Polyangium spumosum: one gene and its partners. The protein of the gene in region 2 interacts with the protein of the main gene of each other region in a pairwise test. Links are inferred from orthologs where the notes say so. Each region holds a gene or a part of one and is shown on either strand. Other genes may lie near its edges.

Region 1 (9,224 bases), on a different replicon or contig from region 2:
TCCGCAACGTGGACACCGTCCTCGGCCCGGCCGTCGTGGGGATGGACGCCCTCGACCAGAGCGCGGTCGACAAGGTCCTCATCGACGCCGACGGCACCTCGAACAAGGGCAAGCTCGGCGCAAACGCGATCCTCGGCGTCTCGATGGCCGTGGCGCGCGCCGCGGCCGACACCGTGGGTCTGCCCCTCTGGCGGTACCTCGGCGGCGCCGCCGCGCGTGTGCTGCCGACGCCGCTCATGAACATCCTGAACGGCGGCGTGCACGCCGACAACGGCCTGGAAGTGCAGGAGTTCATGATCGTGCCTTACGGCGCGCCCTCGTTCGAGGAGGCGCTGCGCATGGGCGTCGAGATCTTCCACACGCTGAAGGGGATCCTGAAGAAGGGCGGGCACGTCACGGCCGTGGGCGACGAGGGTGGCTTCGCGCCGCGCCTCGCCACGAACGAGTCGGCGCTCGGGGAGGTCATGCGCGCGATCGAGGCGGCCGGCTACAAGCCCGGCGAGGACATCGGCCTCGCGCTCGACGCCGCGATGAGCGAGTTCTTCGACGCGGACAAGGGCCTCTACACCTTCGACAAGGGGCCGAAGACGCCCGAGGAGCTCGTCGCGATCTACGAGGACCTCTGCGCGCGTTACCCGATCGTCTCGATCGAGGACGGCTGCGCGGAGAACGACGACAAGGGCTGGAGGCTCATCTCGGAGAAGCTCGGCAAGAAGGTGCAGCTCGTCGGCGACGACCTCTTCGTCACGAACCCCGAGCGCCTCGCGCGTGGCATGTCCGAGGGAATCGCCAACGCCATCCTGATCAAGCTGAACCAGATCGGCACGGTCACCGAGACGCTCGACTGCATCCGCACCGCGGGCGAAGGCGGCTACCGCTCGATCATCTCGCACCGCTCCGGCGAGACCGAGGACACGTTCATCGCCGACCTCGCGGTCGCCACGAACGCGGGCCAGATCAAGACGGGCTCGTCCTCCCGCTCGGATCGCGTGGCCAAGTACAACCAGCTCCTGCGCATCGGCTTCGAGCTCGGCGAGGGACAGATGTTCGCCGCCAAGAAGCCCTTCAAGCGCTGAAGCGCGCACAAAAACGAAGCGCCCCGAAGCCATGCTCCGGGGCGCCTCCGTATCGGGCCGGCTCTCGCCGGACCCTCACGTCCTACCAGCGATCGCCGCGATCCCGACCGCCACGATCCCGGCCGCCGCCGCCGCCACGACCGCCGCGCCGATCGCCGCCGCCACGACCACCGCCGCCGCCGCCACGACCGCCGCCGCCACCACCGCCGCCGCCGCCGTAACCACCGCCGCCGCCGCCGCCCATGCCGCCGCCGCCGCCGCGGAAGCCACCACCACCGCCGCCGCCGCCCGGCGTGCGCTCACGCGCCTCGTTCACGGTCAGGGTGCGACCGTCCAGGCTCTTGCCGTGAAGCGCATCGATCGCCGCCTGCGCTTCCTTGTCGCCCGCCACGTCCACGAAACCGAACCCGCGCGATTGCCCCGTCACCCGATCGGTCATGACCTGGACACCCACCACCTCCACCCCGGCGGCCTGGAAAGCGCTGCGGACGCTCTCCTCGGTGGAATGGAAGGCCAAATTGCCCACGTACAGTCGCTTGCTCATCCTCAGACCACCCGATGCACGACCTCTCCTGACCTTCCCCGGAGGCGACCCGGGCCATGCATCGGATCGCTTCGAGACCACACAGACGAGCGACCGTCAGCCGATACAGATCGAGCGCGCGAGCAAAGCGGGCTGTCAGAGTTCGACGACGAACGGGCCTAGGGCAATCATGAGGCTAACGCCGCGGTCCCCAACACGCAAGCAACTATCGCGACGCGGGAAACGCCGGTTTCCGTAGCTGATCGCCGCGCGAGAGCCGTCCGTCCAGGGTAGGACGCGTCCGCTCCGGCGCGTCGCGCAGGCTGGTTTCGCGCGGGCGAAACGCGCACGATCACGCCACGAGCGGGCGGACGTGATAACGAAGCGGCGCCCCGCGACCTTCCGATCCCGGACCAACGCATCAGGGAGAGACCATGGCGTTCCAGAAGATCCTCGTGCCGATCGACTTCGAAGAGACCTCGCAGCGCGCGCTGGAGAGCGCGCTCGAGCTCGCCACGAAGCTCGGCGCCAAGGTGACCGTCGTTCACGTCTACAGCCTGCCCGTCTACAACTTCCCCGACGGGTCCTACATCCCCACGAGCGAGCTCGCCGAGAGCGTGCAGCAGGGCGCGCAAAAGCAGCTCGACGCCTTCGTCGAGGCGCAGCGAGCCCGCGGCGTCACGCTCGACGCCGTGCTGCGCGAGGGGCGCTCGGCCGACGAAATTTGCCGGACCGCGAAGGAGATCTCGGCCGATCTCATCGTGATGGGCACGCACGGCCGCGGCGCGATCGGCCGCGTGCTCCTCGGCAGCGTGGCCGTGGGCGTGCTCCGCCACGCCGAGGTCCCCGTGATGACGGTCCGCGCGACCGACACGTGACCCGTGTCTCAGCCGCGCGAGAGGGCGCGGATGGCCTGCATGCGCGAGTCTTTCTGATCCGGCGGCAGGAAGACCGACAGCGCCTGCTCGATCGAGCCGAGCGCGCGCGCGAGCTCCGAGGGGCTCATCGTCTCCGCCGTCACCCCCACGCGCGAACACGCGCGCTTGATGGTACCTCGGGCAAACACCTCCGAAAGACCACTGGCGGCAATCACCTTGTCGAAGAGTGTTTCCGGCGGGCTCATGTTCGGGGTGATTACGCTCGTTCCGTCAAGCCGTGGAACGTCGCGTTACGACGCCCGACGCCGGGGTCCACGTGTCCCTCGGCCTGGGCAAGCGCGATCAGGAGACGCGATGAAAGGGCGTGTGGGTTCCCACGCATCGCACTGATCACGTTCGAGGTGGTTACCAGAATCGCGGGGACGCCGCAACCCTGGAGACCTACACCACGTATCGACTGCAGATCACGGGGGAAATTGCAAGGCGGTCCGCACGTGGCGACGCGACCCGAGCGAGGGACGAACCCCCCCTTCGCGCCCCTCCGAGCACATTGTCGCATCTTTCCGATGCAACTTTCAAATCGGGGTTGCGGACGAGCTACGCGGCGCGCCATTCTCACGCTCGATTGAGCACGACCGTGGAGCTGGCCGAAGCCCGGCCGACGAGCCGCTCGAGGGCGCGAGGACAGCAGCTCGGCAAGCTCGGGTTGCGCGTCGCGGCAGGGTCCTACCTCCTGCTCATGGTGGCGCTGCCGGTCGCGACGCTCGCGCGGGAAGGACTCTCCCGCGGGCTCGGCGAGCTCGGTCGGGCCCTCGTCCACCCGGTCGCGCGCGCGGCCATCCTCCTGACCCTGCAGACGGCGCTCGTGATGGCCGCCGTCAACGCGGTGATGGGCACGCTCATCGCGTACGTGCTCGTCCGCTACCGGTTCCCCGGACGCAAGCTGCTCGACGTCCTCATCGACCTGCCCTTCGCCATCCCGACGCTCGTGACGGGCATGATGATCGTCACGCTCCTCGGGCCCCACGCCGCGCTCGGGCAGCTCTTCGAGGCGGCGGGTTTTCGCGTGGTCTACGCCCCGCCGGCGATCCTCCTCGCCCTGCTCTTCGTGACGCTGCCGCTCGTGGTGCGCACGGTGCAGCCAGTGCTGCACGAGCTCGACGGGGCCGACGAGGAGGCCGCCTACACGCTCGGCGCGAGCGAGTGGACGACGTTCCGGCGGGTGACGCTGCCCGCGATCGCGCCCGCCGTCGTCTCGGGCGCGCTGCAGAGCTTCGCGCGGGCCCTCGGCGAGTTCGGCTCGGTGGTCGTGGTGGCCGGCAACATCCCACGGCGGACGCTGACCGCGGCGGTGCACGTGTTCGGGGAGGTGGAGTCGGGCGACGTGCACGCGGCGAGCGCGATGTCGCTCGTGCTCGTGACGATCTCGTTCTGCGTGGTGCTCGTCGTCTCGGCGCGGCAGCGGGGGGCGCATGGCTGAACGAGCAGGCAGACCGAGGGCGGGCGTACGCGCCTCGTTGATCGCGGCGGCCGTGCTCTACGTGGGCGCGCTCGTGCTCTTGCCGGTCGGATCGCTCCTGCGCGGCGCGCTCGGGGGCGGGCTCGGGCCCGTCTTCGAGGTGCTCGCGCGGCCCGACGTGCTCTCCGCGCTCGGCATGACGGCCAGGCTCACGGCGCTCGCGGTCGTGGTGAACGGCGCGCTCGGGACGGCGCTCGCCTTCGTCCTCGTGCGGGATCGGTTCGTGGGAAAACGCGTGCTCTCCGCGCTCGTCGACGTGCCGTTTGCGCTCTCGCCGGTCGCGGTGGGCGTCGTCTTGCTCGCGCTCTTCGGCAAGGGCGGGCTGCTCCGGCCGATCGCGGACGCGCTCGGCGTGGAGGTCGTGTTCGCCTGGCCGGCGATGGCGATGGCGACGTCGTTCGTGACGTTGCCGTTCGTGGCGCGTGAGGTCGGGCCGGTGCTCGAGGAGATGGGCACGGATCAGGAGCTCGCCGCGTACACGCTCGGCGCGTCGCCGCTGACGACCTTCTTTCGCGTGACCCTGCCCGGCATCCGCTGGGGGCTCGCGTACGGCGCGACGCTGACGATGGCGCGCGCGATCGGCGAGTTCGGCGCGGTGCTGCTCGTGTCGGGCGGGGTCGCCGGGCAGACGGAGACGGCGACGGTCTTCGTGTACCGGGCGCTCGAAGATCGGGACGAGCGCGGCGCGTACGTGGTGGCGACGGTGCTCGCGCTCGCGTCGATCGGGCTGCTCTTGCTGCTCGACGTGGCGCGGCGGAAGCGCGGCTCGCGCGTGGAAGTCGAAGGAAAGGGAGGTTAGGCGCTCGTGGGTATCGTGGCGCGTGCGCTCGTGAAGCGGTTCTCCGGCGGCGGCGGCGCGCGCGCGGTCGACGACGTGTCGTTCGAGATCGGGACGGGCGAGCTCGTCGCGCTGCTCGGCCCGAGCGGCGGCGGCAAGACGACGGTGCTGCGGATCCTGGCGGGGCTCGAGGCGCCGGACGGAGGTCGCGTGCTCCTGCGCGGCGTGGACGTGACGTACCAGCGGGTGCAGGAGCGCAACATCGGCTTCGTGTTCCAGGGCTACGCCTTGTTCCGGCACATGACGGTGCGGGACAACGTGGCGTTTGGCCTGACGATCCGGCGGCGGCCGCGGGCGGAGATCGATCACGTGGTGAACGAGCTGCTCGCGCTGGTGCGGCTCTCGGAGCTCGGCGAGAGGTACCCGCACGAGCTCTCGGGCGGGCAACGGCAGCGCGTCGCGCTCGCCCGCGCGCTCGCGCCGGGCCCGAGCGTGCTCCTGCTCGACGAGCCGTTCGGCGCGCTCGACGCGAAGGTGCGGCTCGAGCTGCGCGAGTGGCTGCGGCGCCTGCACGAGGAGCGATCGATCACCACGGTGTTCGTCACGCACGACCAGGAAGAGGCGCTCAGCGTGGCGGATCGGGTGATCGTGATGAACCGCGGCAAGGTGGAGCAGATCGGCACGCCCGAGGACATCTACGATCGGCCGGCGACGGCGTTCGTCGCGGGCTTCGTGGGCTCGATCAACGAGCTCGAAGGCGAGGTGCGCGGCGGACGCGCGGCGCTCGGGAGCCTCGCGGCGGCGGCGCCGCCGGGCGCGGGGGACGGGACGAGCGTACGCGCGTTCGTCCGGCCGCACGACGTCGAGCTCGTGGGCGTGACGAGCCGCGTGGAGCGGCGCAGCAGCGTGGAGGTGGCGACCGCGCGGGTGGAGCGCCTCGTGCGGGTGGGCTTCATGGTGCGGATCGAGCTCCGGCTGGAAGACGGGCAACCGCTGACGGTGGAGCTCGCGAAGGATCGCGTGGCCGAGCTCGGGCTCGTGGAGGGCGAGGACGTGTTCGTGAACCTGCGCGAAGCCAAGCTCTTCGTGCAGGACTATTCGATCTAGGAGCAGGCGCGACGCGGACGCCGAGCGCTCGCTCGGCCTCGATCCGGGCTTGCGTCGGGTGCGCGCCTGCGCGGCGGGATCGAGGGCGCGGATGTGCTACGTTTTCCGGATGAATGGCTTCATGAGATCGAGCGCAGGGCACAGGGTGGGCGGCGACGATCGGCGCGGGGCGCGGTGGGCTCTCCTCGTCGGGGCGGTGATGGCCATGGGCACGTTCGGGTGTTCTTCCGTCGTGAGCGAGCACGACGTGGACGCGAACTTCACCGTCACCCCGCACGTCGACGGGACGTTCTTCTGGTGGAACGAGGTCACGCTCGACGGTGACGTCAACTCGTACGGCGCCGCGCGGCTCGGGTTCGTGCGTGTCTCCGTCGCGCCGCCCGCCGAGGACCTGACGTTCCTCGACCAGATCCTCGGCGAGGCCGTGACATCGACCGGGCGCACGCCGCTCGTCTCGAAGACGGACATCCCCGCGAAGGAGCCCGACCTCATCCTCGACGTGCTCCACGAAGGCGACGTGCGTCCCTTCTTCGAGGACGGCAAGAAGGTCCGCGTCGAGTGGACGGGTCGTACGAACCCGGACTTTCTGGCGTGGCCCCCGGGCGGCATCGAGGTCGACGTGAAAGTGCGGCTCGTCCTCGACTGAGCCGGCGGCTTTCGGCGTTCCGGACGATAGAGGTATCCTGCCGGGCAGGGAAAGGCGGATGCGGTCGAAGACGGGCATGGTTCGGTATGTCGCCCTCGGCGTCGGGGTCGCCGTGGCAGGCGCGGCGGGCATCGTCGCGTTCACGCGTGTCCCGCCCGAGCGCACGGCCGTCGCGGCGCCGCTCACCCTGAACATCAACCTCGAGCCGCCGAAGCTCGGTCCTCCGCGCTTCGCCGAGACGCTCGACGTCTCCACGTTCCAGCGCGGCAACCTGCACACGCACAGCAAGTGGAGCGACGGCGATCGTCCCCCGGAGGACGTGTATCGCTGGTATCGCGGCCACGGCTACACGTTCCTCGCCCTCACCGATCACGAGAACCGCGTCAGCCCGAAGACGTTCGCCGCGCTCGAACGGAAGGACTTCCTCATCCTCGCGGGCGAAGAGGTCACGATGCTGGCGGAGGGCAAACCCGTCCACGTCAACGGCCTCTGCACGAAAAAGACGATCGGCGGCGGCAAGTTCAAGACGAAGCAGAAGGCGCTGCTGCACGGCGTGAGCCGCGTGCACGCGCAGGGCGGCGTCGCCCTCGTGAACCACCCGAACTTCGACTGGGCGCTCACGCTGGACGACGTGCGCGTCACGCGCGGCGCGGAGCTGCTCGAGATCTGGAGCGGTCACCCCTTCGTGAACACGGAGGGCAACGCGGAGCGGCCGTCCCACGAGGCCGTGTGGAACACGCTGCTCGACGAGGGATGGTCGATCGCGGGCGTTGCGGTCGACGACGCCCATCACTACGGCGCGACGACGAAGCCAGGCGTGAAGCCGGCGCGGCCCGGGAAAGGCTGGGTCCAGGTCTTCGCGGAGCGGCTGGATCGAGCGCTCATCTGCGAGGGGCTCGCGAAAGGACGGCTCTACGCGTCGTCGGGCGTGACGCTCACGCGCATCCGCGTGACGGGGAACAAGCTCAGCGTGTGGCCGGAAGAAGAAGGCGCGGTCGTCACGTTCATCGGCGGCGGCGGCAAGGAGCTCGCGAAGATCGAGCGAGGGCCCGAGGGCGACGCGACGTACGAGCTCCGCGGAGACGAGCGCTGGGTGCGCGCGCGCGTGGCGATGCCGGACGGGAAGATGGCCTGGACGCAGGCGTATCGAGTCGTTCGGTAAAACGTTTTTTGGGACGAACGCACCGTTCGTCGTGACGATCAGGAGCGCGGCTGGCCCTTGCGGCGCGCGAGGAGGATCTCGGCCGCCGTGAGCGCGCGGGGCTGCGGCGGACCGGCAGGAGGCGCGCCCTGGGGCGGGTGCGGGGCCGCGGTCGGGGCGTGCGCCTGGGGCCGCGTCGCGGCCGGCGGAGGCTGCGCGAGCGCGGCGGCCGAGGCCGCGGGCAGCGGGGCCTCGCGGGCGGCGCGGTCGCGGGCGGCGCGCTCTTTCGCCTGGAGGAGCGCGCCCACGACGGCGTCGGGCGAGCGCGGATCGGGGCGCGCAGGGGCCTCGGCGGAGGGCTTCGCGCGCAGGGCCTCACGCGTGCGGGCGGCCCAGGCGAGGACGGGCTCCGGCAAGGCGAAGCGACGCGCCGCCACTGCGAGGAGGAGCGCGAAGCCGGCCATCGCGATCAGGATGGGCGTGATGTCCTGGTAGGAGAAGCGCCGCGCGGCGCGGTCGCCGAAGATGCCGGCGAGCGTGTCGCGGCGCTTGCCGCCGGTGAGGTCCGCGATGCGGCCGAGGAGCGCGGCGTCCGAGCCCGTGGGCCGGAGCTCCTCGCCCGCCGTGAGCGCCGCGCCCGCCGTGCCGACGACGTCGCCCGACTGCTCGTCCTTGGCGATCGCGATGTACGTGCCAGGGCGCGAGAGCGGGATCGACGCGGCGTACGCGCCGGCGCCGGTGGCCTCGAGCGCCGTCTCGCGGACGAAGCCGTCGGGCCCGGCGACACGCACCATCAAGCGGCGGAACGACTGCGCGCGGCCGTCGTCGCCGACGACCGTGGCCCGCACGTGCAGCTCGCCGCCCGAGGCGTCGGCCTCGACACGCACGCGGCCGTCTTCGCCCTTGCGGGTGAGGTCACGCGCGAGCTGCCCGACGAGGCGCGCCGCGCCCGGCCACGTCGTCCAACGGCTGCCCCAGCGATCCTTGAGGTCACTCGTGAAGGCGCCCGCGCGACCGACGCCCGCCGACCACACCGCGAGGATCGGATCGCCCTCGGGGCCGGTCAAAAGCACGCTCGCGCGGCCCTTGGGGATCGTCACGACGTACCCGTCGAGCGAGGGCGCCTCGTCGAGCGGCACGCCCGAGAGGATCGGGGACGGCGCGCTGCGCGAGGCGCGGAACTCCTTCTCCACGATCGACGAGCGCGCGGCGAGGATCGTCTCCTGCGTGAAGACGGCGGGCAGGCGGTTGGCGTCCTCGATGAGGTAGAAGCGGCCGCTGCCGAGGCGCGAGAGCGTCTCGAGCTCGGGCACGTCGCCGCCGTTGCCGAGGGCGACGACGCTCGTGGTGATGCCGGCGCGAAGCGCGTTCGAGACCATCGTGCGGCACGGGCCCATCTGCTCGGCGTCGGAGCCGTCGGCGAAGAGGAGCACGTGCTTGAGGTTGACCTTCTCCTTCGCGAGCGCGGCGTACGCGGCCTCGAGCGTGATGTCGACGAGGATGCCGCCTCCGCCGGGGCCCACGCCGCGGATCGCTCGGTCGATCCCGGCCTTGTC
Region 2 (9,282 bases):
GGGCGAGAAGGACTGCGCGATCCGGTGGAGCGAGGGAGGGGGCACGGTCGAGGTCGCCGTGCCGGCGCACGAGGTCGGCGCGTTTTGCCTCTCCGACGCGCAGCTCGTGGAGCTCGACGCGCTGGCGTCGGCGTGTGAAGCGGCGTTCGCCGGCACGCAGGATGTGGAGTGGGCCTTCGCCGCGGGGCGGCTGTATCTGCTCCAGCGAAGGGCGATCACCCGTGGCTGAAGGAGGGCCCCGGGTGCCGACGCGCCTGCTCGCCGCGATCGCGCTCTCGGCGGCGCTGGCGCCGCTCAACTCGACGATGGTGGCGGTCGCGTTGCCCGAGATGTCGCGCACGCTCGGGGCCGATTCGGGTGTCTTGCGGCAGGCGCTCGTGTCGAGTTATCTGCTCACGAACGTCGTCTTGCAGAGCCCGGGGGGCAAGCTCGGCGACAGGCTCGGATATCGGCGGGCGCTCGCGCTGGGGCAGATATTGTTCGCGCTCGGGGCGGCGCTCGCCTCGGTCTGGCCGGTGCTGCCGGGGCTGACGGCGGCGCGTATTGCCATGGCCGCGGGCGGGGCGATCCTCGCGCCGAGCGCGTTTGCGTTGCTGCGGACGGAGCTGCCGCCGGAGGTGCGAGGGCGCGCGTTTGGCGCGCTGGGGGCCATGATGGGGCTGTCGGCGGGGCTCGGGCCGAAGGTCGGGGCGCTGCTCGTGACACATTTCGGCTGGACGTCCATTTTCCTCGCGAACGTGCCGGTGCTCGTCCTCTCGGCGGCGCTCGTGCACCTCGGCGCACCCGCGCCCGCGCCGTCGAAGGAGATGGCCGCGGCGGCGCGACCGCGCTTCGACGTACTGGGCTCCGTGTTGCTCGGGGCGTCGCTGCTCGGGGTGGTGGTGGGGCTCGAGAACGAGGCGTATCGATGGGCCGCGGCGGTCGGCGTCCTGGGGTTCGTGCCGTTTGCGTGGTGGGAGCGGCGCGCGGCGGATCCGATCATCGATTTTTCGTTGTTCCGGCGCCGCACGTTCGTGGCGGGGAGCTTGCTCATCGCGATCCAGAACTTCGCGATGTATTCGATCCTGTTCGAGCTGCCGCAGGTGGCGGGGCGTCTCTTCGGCGCGGGGCCGCGCGAGGTGGGCAATACGCTGGTGGCGATGATGGCGATGATGATCGTCGCTTCCCCGTTCGCGGGGCGCGCGTCCGAGCGCTTCGGGGCGCGGGCGGTGGCGCTCGTCGGTTGTGCGGTCGCGGTCGCGGGCGTGGCGCTGCTCGGGCTCTTGCCCTGGGACTCCACGACGGGGGCGGTGCCCGCGCTCGGCTTGCTCGGCCTGGGCCTCGGGCTGACGGGCGCGCCCTCGCAAGCGTCGTCGATCAGCGATGTGCCGCGGGACAAGAGCGGAATGGCGGCGGGCCTGACGTCGACGATGCGTTACATCGGCGGCATCGCCGGGCTGACCGTGCTCGGGCTGGTGCTCACGGAGGAGCCGGCGGCCGAGGTTGCCCGACGGGAGCATGGGACGAGCCTTCTCATCTTCGGGGTGGCGCTGGTGGTGACGATCGGGTGCGCGGCTTTGCTGCCCGGGCGTATTGCGGCGGCGGAGGGGGCGGCGGCGGGGGGGCGTTGAGGGAAAAGCCGGACGGACGACGTGACGCGGGCCGCGCGCGCCCGTCCGTAACCGTTATTCCCGTGCAAGCTGGCCCGTCCTCGTACCCTCGGCTATAACGTGCGCCAATGTGTCGCCTCTTCGGCGTTGTTTCCAGGCACGTCGAATCTCCCACCGAGCCTCTGGCCACGGCCCCGAAAAGCCTGGCGGCGCTCTCGCCGGAGCACCCGCACGGCTGGGGGATTGCCGCCCATGACGGGAAAGGCTGGGCGCTCCACAAGAGCCCCACGTGTGCCCAGGCCGATCCCGCGTTTCGCGCGATTGCGGCGAGCGTCCGCGGGCGTGTCGTCGTCGCGCATGTCCGTAAAGCCACGGTCGGGAGGACCGAGCTCGTCAATACCCATCCGTTTCGGCGGGACGCGTGGGTCTTCGCGCATAATGGCACGATCTCGGACGTCGGCTGGCTCGAGCGGCGCACGTCGCGGTCGCGGAGGCGGGAGATCACGGGGGATACGGACAGCGAGCGGTTCTTCGCTTCTCTGATGACGGCGCTCGACGAGGTCGGCGCCACGTTTGGCAGCCGCCGGGCGCCTCGGGGCGTGGTGGATCGGGCGCTCGCTCGTTTCCTCGAGGCTGCGACGGGCCGGCCGCGTTTCGGCGCCGCGAACTTTTTATTGAGCGACGGCGAGCTGCTTTATGCCCATCGTTTTGGCCGGAGCTTGTTCGTCTCGTCCGAGGCGGGCGTCGTCCGCATTGCGTCGGAGGCGCCACACGGGGGCGACTGGCGCGAGGTCGCCGAGCGCTCGCTCCTCTGCATTGACATGGCCGCGCTGCCGCCTCGAGAAACGACACGCCACCGGCCCGCTGGAAGAACTGCGCATTGCGCAGTTCTTCCACCTTCGGTCCAGGCCGTGGCTGCCAGGGGGGTGGACATCTTTTGAAAATTCCCCGCATCGACTGCGCTTCGCGCAGTCGATGCACCCTCGGTCCAGGCCGTGCCTGGTCGGGGTCCAGGGGTGGACAACCCCTGGTCGGGCCCGGGGTGAAACCCCGGCGCTACGCTCCGGTCACGGCGCTTCGGCGGGCGGGGCCTGGGGACCGGGGAGGTTGAAGCTGCGCGGGGGCTCGTATTCGGGGGGCGGGCCTCCTGGCAGTGGCTTGGGCTTGGGCGCGCTGCTGCAGGCGGCTGCGACGAGCATGAGGGCTGCGAGGGGCGGGACGAACCGGGGTTTCATATCTTGGTCCCCTTCCTCTTGATGCTCGGCGGTGGGGGCGTGACGGGGGCTTCGTGGTGGTTCTCCGGTGGCAAGCCGAAGGGGCTCGGGGGCGTGGGCGCGAGGGGATCTTGCGAGCCGTCGACCTTCTGGCGGACGTCGGCGGGCCTCGGCGGCGGCGTCGCGGGGGCGAGGTCGAACTTTGCGCCTTCGGCGCCGGGGGCGCCCATCGGGATCATCGTCGCTGCGGGGGCGGCGGTCGCGGGGCCCTCGTCGTCTTGGGAGCCGCATCCGAGGCCCGTGGGCAGGGCCAGGGTCAGGAGGAGGAACCAGGCGGGGAGAGCGCGCGGGCGAGCCGACACGAGCCGAGGCTAGCACGGCCTTGGCCTTGCGAGGGCAGCCGCGTTAGGTTTCGACGCCGTGGAGAGCAGCGTCATCCGGACCGAGGAGCTCGTCGAGCTCGCAAGGCGCGCCCGAAAGGCTGCGCGTACGCTTTCGACTGCGTCGCGGGAGGTGAAGGATCGCGCGCTCGTCGCGATCGCGGAGGCCCTGCGCGCCGAGGCGGCCGAGGGGTCGCCGTTGCGCGTCGCGAACGCCGAGGACGTCGAGGCCGCGCGGAGGGCAGGGCTCGCGCCTTCGCTCGTCGATCGGCTGGTCCTCGACGAGGCGCGGATCCTCGGGATCGCCGCGGCGGTCGCGCAGATCGCCTCGTTCGAGGATCCCGTGGGCGAGGTGCTCGGCATGAAGCAACGGCCGAACGGGCTCAGCGTGGGTCAGGTGCGGATCCCGCTCGGCGTGATCGCGATGATCTACGAGGCGCGGCCGAACGTGACGGTGGACTCGGCGGCGCTCTGCCTGAAGAGCGGCAACGCTGTGCTCTTGCGTGGGGGCAAGGAGGCGGCTCGATCCAACGCGGCGCTCGGGGAGCTCGTGCGGAGCGCGGTCGCGTCCGCGGGCCTGCCGGCGGACGCGGTGTTGATCGTGCCGCCGACCGATCGCGAGGGGATCCGGCTGCTCGTGGGGCTCGCGGGGATGATCGATCTCGTGATCCCGCGGGGCGGCGAGGGGCTCATCCGCTTCGTCACCGAGCACGCGCGCGTGCCGGTCATCCAGCACTACAAGGGGGTTTGTCACCTGTACGTGGACGAGGGCGCCGATCTCAACATGGCGCTGCGGCTCGTGGAGAACGGGAAGCTGAGCCGGCCCGGCGTGTGCAACGCGCTCGAGTGCTTGCTCGTGCACGAGAGCGTGGCGCTCGCGTTCTTGCCGCGCGTCGGCAAGCTCGCGGCGCAGGGGCTCGAGATCCGCGGCGACCAGGCGACGCGCGCGGTGATCCCGTCGGTGAAGGCCGCGGCGCCCGAGGATTTCGGGCAGGAGTTCCTCGCGCCGATCCTGGCGGTGCGGATCGTCGGCTCGATCGACGAGGCGCTCGATCACATCGCGCAGTACGGGTCGAACCACACGGAGGTGATCTGCACGCGGAGCTACGAGCGAGCGCAGCGGTTCTCGCGGTCGGTCGACGCGAGCTGCGTGATCGTGAACGCGTCCACGCGCTTCAACGACGGCGGCGAGCTCGGCCTCGGCGCGGAGATCGGCATCTCGACGACGAAGCTCCATGCGTATGGACCGATGGGGCTCGAGAGCCTGACCGCGAAGAAGTGGATCGTCTTCGGCGAGGGGCAAATTCGGTAAACGGCCCCGAGGAAGAGGGCCGCGTGAGGTAGAACTTGGCAACCAAGAAGCGATCGGACGGCGAGGGCGCGTCGCCCAAGCCCGCGCGTAGTAGCAGCAGCAGCAGCAAGACGACGGCGACGAAGAAGGCCAGCAAGACGGCAGCGCGCCCGTCGCGCGAGGTCGACGTGGACGAGGGAGCAGGCGAGCGGCCTTCGCGCGTGAGCCCGTCGGCCGTGAAGGCGGCGGTGAAGGCAGGGAAGAAGTCGGCCCGGCCGAAGCTGCGCGCCTCGCACGCGAGCGGGCAAGCGACGACGCGTGGCGCGGGGGCGAGCAAGGCGACGGCGAAGCGGCCGGGTCTGCCGCGGCGCAAGGCCGAGGGCGAGGTCCGCAGCAAGGCCGCGCCGGGCGTGAAGAAGGCGCCGCTCGCCGCGCCGAAGCGAGCCGCGGCCGGGAAGAAGGCGCCGGTGCCGGAGACGGCCTCGCCGGCGCGGGAGCTCGCGGTCCAGGTCGCGACGGCCGGCCTCGACAAGAAGGCGCTCGGCGTGGAGATCCTCGACGTGCGCGGGCGCGTCGACTACGCGGATTTCCTGGTGCTCATGACGGGCCGCAGCGATCGGCACGTCGGCTCGATCGCGCAGGGGATCGAGGAGGAGCTCGGCAAGAAGAAGATCGCGCCGATCTCGGTCGAGGGCATGTCGGCGGCGACGTGGGTGCTGCTCGATTACGGCGACGTCGTCGTGCACGTGTTCCAGGAGGACGCGCGGCAGCTCTACGACATCGAGGGGCTCTGGATGGACGCGAGCCGCGTCGCCGTGCCCGAAGGCGAGGCGGGCGCGAGGCCCGCAACGCAGGTGAACCGCGCGCAGGCGGACGCGGGCGAGGGGTTCGGTGACGATGAGCCCAGCGCGGACGACGACGAGGACCGGAGCGAGGAAGAGTAGAGCCGGATCGCATGCGTATCGTCGTCGTCGCCGTCGGCCGGGTGAAGGACAAACCGCTGCGCGCGGCGCTCGACGACTACCTCGGCCGCGTGCGGAGGTATGTGCCTTGTGACGAGATCGAGCTCGAGGACGCGCCGCCTGCGCGGCTCGTCCCGCTCTTCGCGAAGAAGACCGAGGGCTCGACGACGATCGCGCTCGAGGTCATGGGCCGCGCGCTCGACAGCCCCTCGTTCGCGCAGGCGGTGGAGCGCGCGGGATCTCGCGGCAAGGGCGTGGTCTCGTTCCTCATCGGCGGCGCGGACGGTATCCCCCCGGAGACGTCACGCGCCGCGCACGATCGGCTCAGTTTGTCGACGCTCACGTTCCCGCACAGGCTCGCGCGGCTCGTGCTCGTGGAGCAGATCTACCGCGCGATGACGATCCTGCGCGGCGAGCCGTACGCGCACTAGGCGGGCTTCGTCTTCTCTTTGCTCTTCCGGTACGCCTCGCGCTGGGCCTCCGTCGGCTTCTTGCCGAAGAGGAAGGCGAGGCCGATCGAGAGCACGTAGAGGATCAGCATCGGCACGGCCATGACGATCTGGCTCGTGATGTCGGGCGGCGTGACGATCGCGGCGACCACGAAGGAGACGAGGACGAACCAGCGGCCGAACCTTATGAGCTGCAAGTAATTGACGATGCCTGCGAGCGACAGGAACAGGATGAGCAGCGGGATCTCGAAGACGATGCCAAAGGCGAGCAGCATCCGCGTCACGAAGTCGATGTACTCGCCCATCATGACGGTGGGCGTGATCGTCACGCCCTCGCCGCCGCCGACGGTGCCGGCGAGGCCGAGGAAGTAGTTGAACGTGATGGGGAAGGCGACGCGCCAGCCGAAGTAGCAGCCGCCCGCGAAGAGCGACGACGCCGAGAGCACGAAGGGGATCACGAAGCGCTTCTCGCGCGCGTAGAGCCCGGGCGCGATGAAGGCCCAGAGCTGGTAGAAGAGGATCGGCGCGCTGAGCACGATCGAGCCGAGCAGCGAGAGCTGGAAGTACGCGATGAACGCGGCCTGCGGCGACTCGAAGTGCAAGGTCGCCTGGTTCGGCAGGCCTTGCGAGGCCCACGCGAGCTTGAAGGGCCGGGAGATGACGTCGAGCAGGGGATCGCGGTACTCCCAGGTGAGCACGGCGCAGATCAGGAACGCGACGAAGCAGTAGACCAGGCGCTTGCGGAGCTCGTCGAGGTGCTCCCAGAACGTCATGGGAGCCCCGCCCTCGTCTTCGTCGATCGGGGCCGGCTCCGCGTCCTTGACCGCCTTCGCCTTTGCGTTGCTCATGACGCCGCGCTCGGCTCCTTCGTGACGACCCGGCTCGTCGGATCGTCGGTCGCCACGATGCCCAGCGGATGGTGGGCCATGGGATCGGTCGCGCCGAGCTCCGCGCCGCCGTAGGGGGACGCGTCGTCGGGCAAGGCGTCGTAGGCGTCACAGCCGACGAGCGGGTACTCGCGTTCGCGGAGGATCTCGACGGGCTCTTCGCCATGTGGGGGCGGCATGTTCACCGCGGCGGTCACGGCGGCAGCGGCGGCGGTCGCGGGCGAGGGGACGCCCGCCTTGGCGGCTGCGGCCGGGACGGCGAGCTTCTCCAGGCCGTCGAGCACGTTCACGTTCGAGAGCGCGCGGATCTCCTGGAGGCTCCGGTCGATGCCCTCGTCGCGGAGGAGCGTGTCGATGCCGCTCTGCGCCCGGAGGTCCGTGCTCATGCGGCGGATCTTCGCCACCCATTGCCCGGCCGTCCGCATCATGCTCGGCAAGTGCCGCGGGCCCACCACCACGATGGCCACGAGCACGACCACGACCATCTCGCCGAAGCTCAATCCGAACACGCGAGCAAGCTAGCGCGCCGTGGGTTCGGAATCCACCGGGAGACGCTTCCCCGGTTTCCGCAGCAGCGGCCGCGCGAGCTGACCACACGCCGCCCCCACGTCGCCGCCGCCCGAGTACCGCACGATCGTGCCCACGCCACGCCCGAGCAGGACGGCGCGGAAGGCCTCGAGCCGGGTGGAGGGCTGGAAGGGATCCGGCGCGGCGCCGTCCGCGATCGCGTTGTAAGGGATCAGGCTCAGCCGAGGCCTCTGTCCATGCGCCTCGGCGAACGAGCGGCAGAGATCCGCGAGCGCCACGGCGTCCTCGTCCGCGTCGTTCTCGCCGGCGAGCAGCGTGTACGCGAACATCGGCGAGCGCCCCGTGGCCCGCGCGTGCTCACCCGCAGCCGCGAGCACCTCGTCCAGCGGATGCGCGCCTTCGATGGGCATGAGCGCGCGCCGCCGCCCCGGCCGCGCCGACCCGAGCGAGACGCCGAGCCGCACCTGCGGGACCTCCCGGAGCAGCGTGCGGATCCCGGTCGGCAAGCCCGACGTGCACACCGTGATGTTGCGCATGTCGATGGCGAGCGCGCTCGGCTCGCTCATCACGCGGATGGCGTGGATGACGCGCTCGATGTTGGCCATGGGCTCGCCCATGCCCTGGAAGAGCACGCCGTGCACGCGCGGGCGGACGCCGGCGGCGACGAGGCTCTCCGGAGGGGACGCCACGAGCTCCTCGCGTACGCGCCGGACCTGCTCGACGATCTCCCACGGCTCGAGGTTGCGGCCGAGGCCCATGCGCCCGGTCGCGCAGAACGCGCAGGCGAGGGCGCAGCCGACCTGCGAGGACACGCAGACCGAGAAGCGACCCGGGTGCTCGAGCGGGATCCGTACGGTCTCGATGACGGCCCCGTCGGGCAGGCGGAAGGCGTACTTGACGAACGGGTCGATCGCGCTCGCGGCGCGGCTCTCCAGGCGGATCGAGGGGACGTGGCCGGCTGCGCGGGCGGCGTCGAGCGCGGCGCGCCGGATCGTCGCGGGCGAGCGCTCGGGCACGTTGCCCGTGCGGTGCACGAGGGAGACGATACGCCGCGCGTCCGTCACGTCGATGTTGCAAGCGCGGGCGAGCTCGTCAGGGAGAGTGGCCTGGAGGGCGAGGGGCACGGCGGCTCCGTTCTAGTCGAGCGGGGCTCCGGACGCACTCGTCTCGTTCTTCTCGGCCTAGGAGGAACCTGCTACGCTCCGTGGTGATGATGGACCCTCCGAACCGCGGCGGCCCCACGATGATGCTGGCCCCGTCCGCCCGGGGTGGCGCTGCGCTCTCGTTTCCTCCCGCCGGCTCGCCCGGCAGGTTCCCTCCGGTCGACCAGCATATCGTCGCCCCGGAGATGACGCGTGACGAGATGGTGCGCGGCCGGAAGATCATCGCCCAGCCCGCGCTCGAGCCGCACGGCGACGCGCACGCCAACCTCGGCGCCGTGATCCGCTTGCACGTCCGTGAAGGGTATCGCGCCTCGATCGACCTGCTCACGCGGGTCTCGGAGGGCTCGAACTTCGCGACGGACCTGTCGGTCCGGCGCGACGGCACGGATCCCGCGACGGGGCGGCGGCACCTCGAGGAGGTCTCGTTCGAGATCGTGAACGAGCAGGCGCCAGGCCTCGTGCGCGAGAAGGCCGAGGACCTCGTGGAGCGCGGCGTCCGGCGCGTGTTCGCGATCCTCGTGAAGCGCGGCGAGGTCTGCGAGTGGTCGCACGAGAACGGCGCTTTCATGGTGCTCGACCCGAACGGCACGATCGAGGACCCCTGCTTTGTGCGGCCGATCCAGGTGCGCGCGCTCGTCGACGGCGCGGTCGCGGAGCGCGAGGCCGTACGCGCGCTCGAGCGCAAGGGCAACCCGGAGCTCCTGGCGATCAAGCAAAACGCGGAGGAGAAGGGGCGGGACGAGGGGCGCGAAGAGGGGCGCGAGGAGGGGCGCGAGGAGGGGCGCCGCGAGATGCTCCTCGAGGTCCTGCGCGAGCGCT
Region 3 (9,381 bases), on a different replicon or contig from region 2:
GCGTACACGTTGATCGAGATGTCCTCGACCGGCCCGGCGGAGATGTTGTGCGCGAGGGCGCGGTGGACACCGAACCGCAGATCGTAATCGAACGGCATGATGTTCACCACCGGGCCGAACAGCCGCCGATCCCCGCCGACGAGCTTGAGGTCGCGGCGGAGCTGCTCGTACCGGTAGCGCAGATGGGGCCGTATCACGCGAATCTCCTCCGCGACCGCCCGGACGAGCGCGGACAGGCTCGCTTCTCTCGGGATCGGGACACGCAGCGGCACGATGTTCATCACCATGCTCGGGATACGCAGAGAAACGGAGCCCAGGCGGCCCATCACCGGCAGGCCGAGGACGAGCTCCCCTGCGCCGGTGATGCCATGCGTATATGCCGCCGTCGCGGCGAGGATCACGTCGGGCCAGGTCGCGCCCGCGCGACGCGCCACCTCCTGCATTCGCTCCATCGTCGAGGGCGAAAGTGAGGTCGTAATTCGGGATGCGCTGCGAGAAACCATGCCGGGCCTGCCGCCGAGGCTCACGGCCTCGGGGCGATCGGCGAAGCGTCGGAGCCAGAAGTCGCGGTCGCGAGCGCAATCGGGGGACGCGCGATAAGCGAGGTCTTCCTCGAGGACGCGCAGCAGCGAACCAAACGGCGCGCCGACGCGATCTCGGCCCTCGATCCGCGCGGTATACAGCTCCGCCACGCGCCGCGCGACGAGCGAGAATCCAAAACCGTCGAGCGCGATGTGGTGCGCCCGCTGATACCAGTAGGTCCGGTCGGGGCCGGCCATGAAGAGCGCCTCCGCGAAGAGTGGTCCGCGCTGGAGATCGACGGTCGTCTCGAGGTCCGCCTGCATCCACGCTCGCGCGGCCGCCCATGGATCGGCCTCGGCGCCGACGTCGATTCGATGCATGGGCCAGTCGAGAGAAGGACTCGGGATCTGCTGCGGGCCCTCCTCCGCCGGGAAAAACCGCATGTGCAACGTCTCGGCCTCGGCGTTCGCCTGACGCACGGAAGCCTCGAAGACCGCCGGATCCACGGCTCCGCAGATCTCGATGCACTCGCCGGCGTTGTAGAGCGAGCTCGCCGGGTCGAGCGCCTGGCCCAGCCAGATACCGTGCTGCGCGGCCGAGAGAGGCCAGCGCTCGCCAACTCGCTTGTGCATTGTTGTCCCGACCACTTCCTTGATGCAGACTCCACCAACTTTGTTGAAAATGAAGTTCAAAGTCAAGTCCATATCGCTATGGATCCTGGCTCACATTCAACAGATGTGAAGAACACAACAGACATGGGCCAGGGGCCCAAGGAGTGGTTCTGGATTCGGAATGGGCCCGATGCCCGGGACCTTCGTGGAATCGACCAGCGCGGGGGGCGGGAGGGGTGGGGGGCGGGAGGGGCGCGCGCTTCACGCTTGACGCTCGGAGCCAGCCATTCTCCACTGGATGAATGGACAACCACAACACGAGGTTCAGGGCCGACCCCGTGGCGTACACCAGCATGTTCGCGGTCAACTCCGTGCGCTGGATCATGCGCAACAACCACGGGAACGAAGGCCGCCGCATCGGCATGCTGACCCATCTCAAAATGGGACATTTCGACCTCCGCTGGCCGAACCGGAACCAGAACGCGGTGGATCTCACGGTCGTCAACGCGAACGCCGGCGGCAACGAACTCCCGATCCAGGCGTACTGGTGCCCCTTCCTCCAGGGTCACGGGTTGCCGGGCTACGTGGACGTCCCCCGCCAGAACCCCCAGACGCCCTTCGTGTTCACCGCCGCGATGAACGGCTGCGCCCTGGTGGCGACCGACTCGCCGAACGGCGGGGGGTACTTTCGCCTCTATCACCACCAGCACCCCAACGTGCAGGCGGTGTGGAACCACATCAACAACCTGAACCAGCCCGTCCACTCCATCGTGAACTGGGACGATTACGCCAACGTGATGGGCCCCCAGGGGGTGGCGAACGCGTTCAACTTTCTTTATTATCGCAACGGCCGGTGGGTCTATGTCCTGCAACCGCAAATCCTGCTGCCCGATCTGTCGGTGAGGCTGAACCCCGGCGTGCGCCGCCAGCTCCTCGACGTGCTCCCGTGATCCGGCGGGTGCCCGAGGAGATCCGCTCGCAGCGTCGGGTTAGTAGGTAGGACCCGTCTCCGCGGCGAGCTTTTCGAGCGCCTTCTCCCAGGTGGCGCCGCGCTCGTCATCCTGCCAGCTCGTGACCACGCTATCGCCGCGGCTCACTTCCCCGGTACGCGCCATTGCCTCGGCGTGCGCGGGGCTGCCGACGAACTGGTACATCGCCTCTTCGTCCTCCCAGACGGTGAGCGTGCGCCCCGCGCTGCAGCTCGCGGAGGTGCCGAGCTGGAACGCCACGAGCCCTGGCTGGCTCTGGAGCGCCTGGACGATGGGGCCCACGAGCTCGCCGAACTTCGCGTCGGACTCCGGCGTGCCCTTCCGGTGGATATAGGTGCTGCTCACGAGATAGGTCCCCGGCGCGAGCTTCCCCTCGGCGTCGACCCCTGCGCCCTGCAATGGAGTGGGCTCGAAATCGGGCTCCAGCTCGTCGCGCACACAGCCGTCGCCACTCGTGACGGGGGGCGGTTGCGAGGGTGGCTCGGCGTCCGAGCCGCCGCACGCGAGGAGGGAAACGGAGAGGAGAGCCGTCGTGGCGAAGTTGAGGTTCATGGTGTGACTCCTTTTCGAAGCAAGAGATCAGCGGTTTTCGGGGGATCGGGATCGAACGGCGCCGAAGAGGAGCGGCGAGAAGTCGCGGCCCAGGCGCCTCGATTGGAAGTTTTCGGCGCGCGCGAAGACCCGGACGTCGACGTCATCCGCCGCGGAGGCGGTGGACGTCAGCGTGGCGACCCAGTGCCCAGCACCGGCCGCGTCCCGCACGCGGAGATAGAGGTAGGAACCCGCAGACAGGCGCTCCTCGACGCGCCCCGTGAAGCCGAACTTCGCCGAAGGCCCGAGCGCGTACCGCAAAAGGGGGTTTTCGGCGGGCCGCTCGGGCGAGGCCGCGTGGGCCACCGCGAGCCCCGCGGCCAGCATCATCAGGGAGGCAAGGACCGTTCGTCGCATGCCCCGAAAGCTACAGGCCACGCCGTTCGTCGCCGGTCCGATCCGATACGCGGCGCGGGAGAGCGGATGGGCGGCACGTCCTGGCCGATGAGCGGCTACTCCTCCAGGCCGAGCGCCGCCTTCACCGCGGGCAAGGAGCGCCGGCTCACGCGCGCGACCTGGCCATCTTTGAGCTCGACCTCGTAACTGCCCTCCACGCGGTGCAGGGCCTTCACGCTGCCGATGTGCACGAGCTCCCCCCGGTGCACGCGCAAAAAGCCGTGGGCGCAGAGCCGCTCCTCGAGCGTGGACAGCGGCTCCTCGGTGCAATGTTCGTCCCGGTCCGCGCGGAAGAGCGTGTACTTGTCGCTGCTCCAGAATCGCGTGACGTCGCGGGCATCGAAGAAGCGGATGACCCCGCGCGTGACGGTGACGATACGCGCCGACGGCGTCCCGCGGCTCGCCACCGCCGCAAGGGCGCGGGCCGCTGCCTCCCTGGTCGCGAGGAGCCGCTGGCGCGCGCGTTCGATGGCGGAGAGCAGCCGCTCCGGGCGCACGGGCTTGAGCAGATAGTCGACCGCGTTCACCTCGAAGGCCTGCACGGCGTATTCATCGTACGCGGTGATGAATACGAGGGGCGGCAGGTCCGTGTACCGCTGCGCGAGCGAGAGCCCATCCAGGCCGGGCATCCGGATGTCGAGCAGCACGAGCTCGGGCCCCAGCGTCTCGATTCGCCGGAGCGCTTCATCCCCGTCCCCGGCCTCCCCCACGACCTCGGCGCCCGGGACGTCTCGAAGCAGGCGGATCAAGCGCCGGCGCGCGGGCTCTTCGTCGTCGACGACCAGGATCTTCATGCCAGACCGTCCTTCACCGGAATGGCCACCCGCGCGAGGCAGCCTCCGAGGGGCGCCGCCGAAAGGGTGATCGCTCCGTGCTCCCCATAAAGCAGGTGCAAGCGTTCGCGGAGGTCCTCCATGCTCGTCTGGCTGCCGCGGTGCTCCGAGGCGAAGGGCCCTGGCCCGTCGTCGAGCACCTCGAGCGAGACGTGGTGCCCCTCGTGCCGCACGCGCACGAGCACGCTGCCGCTCTGCCGGTGGGCCATGCCGTGCAGGATCGCGTTCTCCACGAGAGGCTGCAGGAGGAGCGGCGGGACGAGGACCTCGGCGGCCCGCTCGTCGAGCTCGACCTCGGCGCGGAGGCGCGATCCATACCGCGCGGACTGGATGGCCAGATAATCGCGCACCATCTCCACCTCGCGCCGGAGCGTGACGAGCCGGATCTTCGAGCTGTCGAGCGCGTAACGGAAGAGATCGGCCATACGCTCGAGGGTGCGCTCGGCGAGCGCGGGGTCCTCGGGGATGAGGCTCGCCACCGTGTTGATGCTGTTGAAGAAAAAATGCGGGTTCGTGCGGCCCTGGAGCGCCTTGAGCTGGGCCTCGAGCGCGGCCTGCCGCTCGAGCTGGGCCATTCGTTCGACGTTCTGGGCTCGGTTCCGCAGGCGCTGCACGATGAGCGCCGGAAAGATGTAGATCCACGAGATGATGACGCACTCGAGGGCGAACTTGGCGAGCTTGTGTTGTCCCGGGAAGAACCTCCCCTTCACGGCGAGGATGAGCGGGGCCAGGACGACCGGGACCGCGGTCGTGACCGCGACGTGGAGCGCGCCGCGCGAGAACGGCGTGCGGAGGCGCGCCACCAGCCCGGGCATCACCCAGACGTAGAGCGCGTGGAAGGAGAACGAGATCGTGATGAAAGGGAAATAGATCCCGGCGATCCGCACGAGCGCCTCTTCGAGACGCACCACGAAGAGGTCCCCGGCGAGCAGCGGCGCGGCCGCGAACGGCACGATCGGGTAGAGCCACAGCATCTCGCGAGGGATGAGGTCTCCGCTCCCCGGCAGGGTGACCTCGAGACGGCTGCTCTGGCTGCTTTCGGAGGGCCTCCCCATACGAGGCGGAGCGTAGCGGGCCTCGCTTGCGGGGATCAACCCGCCCCGGATGGATGGTCTCTCCCGGCGGATGAGCGGCGACGCCGTGGTGACGTCCACGAGCGTCGAGGAAGCCGGCGACGGAGCTCGGCGCGGCTTCCCCTTCAGCGGAGCAGCAGCGGCAGCTTGCGCACCCCGGTCATGTTCGGGCTGGGGATGAAGTCCGGCGGCGCCTCGGGATCCATACGCAAACCCGGGAAACGATCCATCAGGATGTTCAACGCGACCCGGCCTTCCAGCCGGGCCAGGGGAGCGCCGATGCAGAAATGGATGCCTCGTCCGAAGGCGACGTGCGGGTTCGGGTCACGGGACACGTCGAACACGTCTGGATTCGTGAACTGCCTCGGATCCCGGTTCGCCGCCGCGATCCACACCATGAGCAATTGATCGGCCGGGATCGTCTTGCCGCCGAGCTCGACCGCGCTCGTCGTGGCCCGGCCGAGGGCCGCGAACGGGCTGAAGAAGCGCAGCGATTCCTCGATCGCGGCGGGGACCAGAGACCGGTCCGCGCGCACACGCGCCTTCTGCTCCGGGTTCGTGTCCAGGCAGAGCACCGTGTTGCCGAGCAGCATGGTCGTGGTGATGTGCCCCGCGATGAGCAGGACGTTCGCGAAATTGGCGACCTCGGTCTCGGTGAGGCGGTCGCCGTCCACTTCGGCCTCGACGAGCTTGGTGAGCAAGTCCTCGCGTGGCTTTCGCCTGCGCTCGGCGGCGTGTTCACCGAGGTAGTCGGTCAGGAGCTTGCTCTGCTCGAGCGCCACCTGCAGCCTGCGTTCCTGCTCCTCGGAGCGATTGACGAGGGAGAACTGCGTGGAGTTCTCCAGCATCTTGTCGACCCATTGCTTGAACGTGTCGCGGTCGCCGCTGGGCACCCCCAGGAGCTCGGCGATGACGATGACCGGGAGCGGATACGCGAGATCGGCCACGAGCTCCATCCGGTCCCGCCCGTCCACCGCGTCGAGCAGCTCGTGGGTCAGACGCGCGATCCGCGGCTCGAGGTCCGCGACGACCTTCGGCGTGAAGGCGTGGCTGACGAGGTTCCGGAGCTTCTTGTGCTCCGGCGGGTCCATCTGCACCAGGTTGCCCTCGGTGGATCGCCGGATGTCCGGGACGAGGCGGAGGGTGTTGGAGGAGAACAGGCCGGGATCGCCGAGGATCCGCAGCGTCTCCGGGTAGCCGTAGACGTTCCACATCCCGAGCTCGGGAGCGAACCGGACGGGTTCGTCCGGCACTTGCCCGCGTATCCAGAACTGCGCTTTGTGAATGCCCCAGGTATCTGCCAGCGTGGTCATCGCGTTCCCCTTTTCAGCGCGCTTCCGGGTCCGGGGATCAGCCGGGCTCGGCGGCGTAGATCCATTTGCGGTAGCAGGCGATGAGATCGTCGAATATTGCGCAGAGCTCGGCGGCGGCCGCCGCGGTTGCCTCCTTTCGTGGCTCGCCGGCAGGCTCGAAGGCGTGCCGGATGGTGTGGGCGAGGGCGTCGGCCCTGGCCTCAAGGTCGGGGCCGGCGCTCGCGGGGTCGAGGGCGCCGAGCAGGTAAAACCCGACAGACGCGGCCCGCATCGCATAAACGATGTTCGGCACGTCCGCGCGGAGCAGGCCGTGGCGGATCATCACCTCGAAGGAGCGGTTCGTCGAGAGCAGCTCCTGGCTGGAGACGGGGCTCTGCGTCAGCTTGCCGAGCAATTCGGCGTTTCCGAGCACCAGCGCCATCGTGAGCGGCCTCTGGTGGGTCGTCAGGAACTTGCTCCGCGCGATGCGGTGGGGCCTGCTCTCGGCCGGGTCCTTCCGCAACCCGGCCCGCATCTCCTCGACGAGGGCGATGGATTCACGCCGGAGCAGCGCCTGGAAGAGCTGCTCCTTGGAGCGCCAGTGCAGGTACACCGTCCCCTTGCCGATGTCCGCCTGCTTGGCGATGTCCTCGATGGTCACCTTCCGGTAACCCATACGCAGCAGCAACGTGGCCGCGGCGTCGAGGATCCGGTCGGCGCGGCTGCTGGCCTGTTGCGCGTGCTGGGACACGGGGTACATTCCTCGCTGACCTGTTGACCAGTTTTGATAAATCGGTCATCTGGTCAGCGGGCAAGGTAGCAGGCTGGGTCTCGGCGGCAAGGGAGAAACGGACACGGGTGGACGTGTGGGCCCGGCGCCACGCGGCCGTGTCCCGCGCCGAACCTCCCCGTCGCGTCGTCACCCGGGAACACCTTGAATTGCCGCTTGGTCTGCTTCGTGCCAGGCGCTCCGACCCGCCATGGGAGCACGCATCGCCGGTCGCCGTTTCCTTCGGATTGCCGCCTCGTCCCTGTTGATCCTCGCCGGATGCGGCGGCGGGCCTCCGACGACCTCCCCCTCGCTCCCGTCGTCGCCGCCTCGTTCGGCCGGGCAAACCGTGCCCGCTCCGGCGCCCGTCACCACGGGACCCGCGGCGAATCTCGGCCCCTGCGCTCCTCACCATCCGGCGTCCCTGCGTCCGCTGCATCCGGGTCGAGGCGACCGCGTCGTGCTGGCGAGGAGCGCGCAGCGGACGCTCGCCTTCGTGGCGAACGAGGACGACGCGGCCATTCACACGATCGACCTCGACGCGCGTGACGAAGTGGCCGTCATGCAGCTCCCCGGCTCCCCGTCCGCCCTCGTGGGTTTGTCCGACGGGCGTCTGGTGGTGGCGCTCCGCGATCGCAACGAGGTCCTCGTGCTCGAGGCGGCCGCGAATGGCGCAGGCTCGCTCGAGGCGCGTTGCCGGACGGTCGTCCCGAGCGAGCCCGTGGGCCTCTCGGCCTTCGTCGCGGGCGCGGGCGAGCGGATCGTCGTCGTCAGCGGGTACGGGCATACCCTGGGCGTGCTCTCCGCGAAAAACCTCGCATTCGAGCGGACGGCGAACCTCTCGCGTGATCCACGCGCGGTCGTGATCTCGGGCGAGCACGCCTTCGTGAGCCACGTCGTCTCCGCCGAGCTCAGCGTCGTGGAGCTCGCCACGGGCAAGGTCGACGAGCTCGATGTCCTGTCGGGCAAGATGGCGAAATCGATCGGCGCGGCACGTGGCGACCTCGTCCGCGGCGGTCAGGCCTTTTCGCTCGCCACGAACGAGGGCCGCCTCTTCGTCCCCATGGTGACGGTCGACCCCGGCGAGCCGAAGATCACCACGGTCTACGGCGGCACGGAGAGCCCCATCAAGCCCTTCGTCGGCGTCGTGGATCTCGTCGCCCGCAAGCCGCTCGATCTGCCCCTTCCCGGCCGGTCCGCGCACAGCCTCGAGTGCTTGCTCCCGCGCGCCGCCGCGGCGAAGGGGGATCGATTGTTCGTCACGTGCCTCGGCTCCGACACGTTGCTCGAGCTCGACGGGCGCGCGCAGAACGCCGCGGAGCTCGTCCGACGCCGCGTCCGCTTGCCCGGCGGCCCCTTGGGGCTCGCGCTCTCCGACCGTCACGCGATCGTCGTCTCGCAGTTCGACCGCGCCGTCAGCATCGTCGACCTCGACGGCGCGGCGCCCGAGCCGCTCGTCGTGCGTTTGTCCCGCCCGAGGGGCGAGGTCGACGCGGTGTTCGATCGGGGCCGCCGCATCTTCCACGACGGCTTCGATCCGCGCATCTCGTCGGATGGCCGGGCTTGCGCGAGCTGCCACCCCGAGGGCCGTGAAGACGGCCTCACGTGGTCGACCCCGGACGGGCCTCGCCAGACCATCTCGCTCGCCGGCCGCCTCGCGAGCGCGACGCCGTTCGGCTGGTTCGGGGAGCACGGGACCTTGTCGAATCACCTCGCGCACACGGTCTCGCGGTTGGGTGGGCAGGGCTTCGCGGTCAGGGACCACGCCGACCTCACGGCGCTCGCGACGTACATCACGCGCATGAAGGCGCCCGTGATTACGCCCGACCCGGCGTCCGAGGAGCTCGTCGCCCGAGGGCGCGAGTTGTTTCACGACGCCGCGCAGGGGTGCGGCGATTGCCACGCGGGCGGCGGCACCGATCGCGGGCGGCACGACGTCGGCACGGGCGGGGCGCTCGAGGCGCGCCTCTCGTTCGATACCCCGTCGCTCCTGTCGATCGCGGGCAGCGCCCCCTATTTCCACGACGGTCGTCACGCCTCGCTCTCCGATCTGCTCGCGAAGGCCGACGACAAGATGGGGCACGCCAGGCATCTCTCGGCGGACGCGCGCGCGGCGATGGTCGCATACATGGAGTCGCTCGGGCCCGCGGCCGTGGAAGCGCGACCGATGCGTGAATTCGTTCGCCCGGCGGGCGCCGCGTCGCTGCCGCCCGTCGCGACGAGCCCGATGGAGCGGCTCGTCCTTCGCCAGCGTCCGCCTCGCGGCGTGTGGGAGAACGTCGATTTCGACCTCGGCGCGTTGCCC

Evidence for each region.
Region 1: the proteins of GF068_RS02230 (region 2) and GF068_RS28725 interact in binary tests that used the Escherichia coli proteins (3 or more experiments, as listed by UniProt). The link is inferred for Polyangium spumosum from one-to-one orthologs.
Region 3: the proteins of GF068_RS02230 (region 2) and GF068_RS37045 interact in binary tests that used the Escherichia coli proteins (3 or more experiments, as listed by UniProt). The link is inferred for Polyangium spumosum from one-to-one orthologs.

Annotation. Positions count from the first base shown.
Region 1 is NZ_WJIE01000009.1:202,805-212,028, reverse strand. What follows is about bases 4,003-6,841. They hold GF068_RS28725 (sulfate/molybdate ABC transporter ATP-binding protein), read left to right. Parts: upstream 4,003-4,801; coding sequence 4,802-5,881; downstream 5,882-6,841. Other genes in these bases: GF068_RS28715 (PHP domain-containing protein), read left to right, coding at 6,586-6,841; GF068_RS28720 (hypothetical protein), read left to right, coding at 6,003-6,527; GF068_RS28730 (sulfate ABC transporter permease subunit), read left to right, coding at 4,003-4,795. Also shown: eno (phosphopyruvate hydratase), read left to right, coding at 1-1,076; GF068_RS28750 (RNA recognition motif domain-containing protein), read right to left, coding at 1,159-1,620; GF068_RS28745 (universal stress protein), read left to right, coding at 2,034-2,477; GF068_RS28740 (hypothetical protein), read right to left, coding at 2,486-2,722; sulfate ABC transporter permease subunit CysT, read left to right, coding at 3,115-3,957; more of GF068_RS28730, read left to right, coding at 3,950-4,002; more of GF068_RS28715, read left to right, coding at 6,842-7,689; GF068_RS28710 (VWA domain-containing protein), read right to left, coding at 7,728-9,224. UniProt on the Escherichia coli protein: Part of the ABC transporter complex CysAWTP involved in sulfate/thiosulfate import. Responsible for energy coupling to the transport system.
Region 2 is NZ_WJIE01000001.1:511,684-520,965, reverse strand. The notes cover bases 2,463-5,359. They hold GF068_RS02230 (glutamate-5-semialdehyde dehydrogenase), read left to right. Parts: upstream 2,463-3,223; coding sequence 3,224-4,495; downstream 4,496-5,359. Other genes in these bases: rsfS (ribosome silencing factor), read left to right, coding at 4,531-5,359; GF068_RS02235 (hypothetical protein), read right to left, coding at 2,821-3,165; GF068_RS02245 (class II glutamine amidotransferase), read left to right, coding at 2,463-2,530. Outside these bases: GF068_RS02255 (PEP/pyruvate-binding domain-containing protein), read left to right, coding at 1-229; GF068_RS02250 (MFS transporter), read left to right, coding at 243-1,610; more of GF068_RS02245, read left to right, coding at 1,718-2,462; more of rsfS, read left to right, coding at 5,360-5,418; GF068_RS02220 (23S rRNA (pseudouridine(1915)-N(3))-methyltransferase RlmH), read left to right, coding at 5,430-5,867; twin-arginine translocase subunit TatC, read right to left, coding at 5,864-6,733; Sec-independent protein translocase protein TatB, read right to left, coding at 6,730-7,281; 23S rRNA (adenine(2503)-C(2))-methyltransferase RlmN, read right to left, coding at 7,291-8,424; GF068_RS02200 (PDDEXK family nuclease), read left to right, coding at 8,511-9,282. UniProt on the Escherichia coli protein: Catalyzes the NADPH-dependent reduction of L-glutamate 5-phosphate into L-glutamate 5-semialdehyde and phosphate. The product spontaneously undergoes cyclization to form 1-pyrroline-5-carboxylate.
Region 3 is NZ_WJIE01000018.1:10,161-19,541, reverse strand. What follows is about bases 2,035-5,030. They hold GF068_RS37045 (LytR/AlgR family response regulator transcription factor), read right to left. Parts: upstream 3,904-5,030; coding sequence 3,166-3,903; downstream 2,035-3,165. Other genes in these bases: GF068_RS37040 (sensor histidine kinase), read right to left, coding at 3,900-4,916; GF068_RS37050 (hypothetical protein), read right to left, coding at 2,702-3,070; GF068_RS37055 (antibiotic biosynthesis monooxygenase family protein), read right to left, coding at 2,123-2,674; GF068_RS37060 (hypothetical protein), read left to right, coding at 2,035-2,083. Outside these bases: myxochelin non-ribosomal peptide synthetase MxcG, read right to left, coding at 1-1,154; more of GF068_RS37060, read left to right, coding at 1,472-2,034; GF068_RS37035 (cytochrome P450), read right to left, coding at 5,141-6,328; GF068_RS37030 (TetR/AcrR family transcriptional regulator), read right to left, coding at 6,366-7,067; GF068_RS37025 (c-type cytochrome), read left to right, coding at 7,537-9,381. UniProt on the Escherichia coli protein: Member of the two-component regulatory system BtsS/BtsR, which is part of a nutrient-sensing regulatory network composed of BtsS/BtsR, the low-affinity pyruvate signaling system YpdA/YpdB and their respective target proteins, BtsT and YhjX.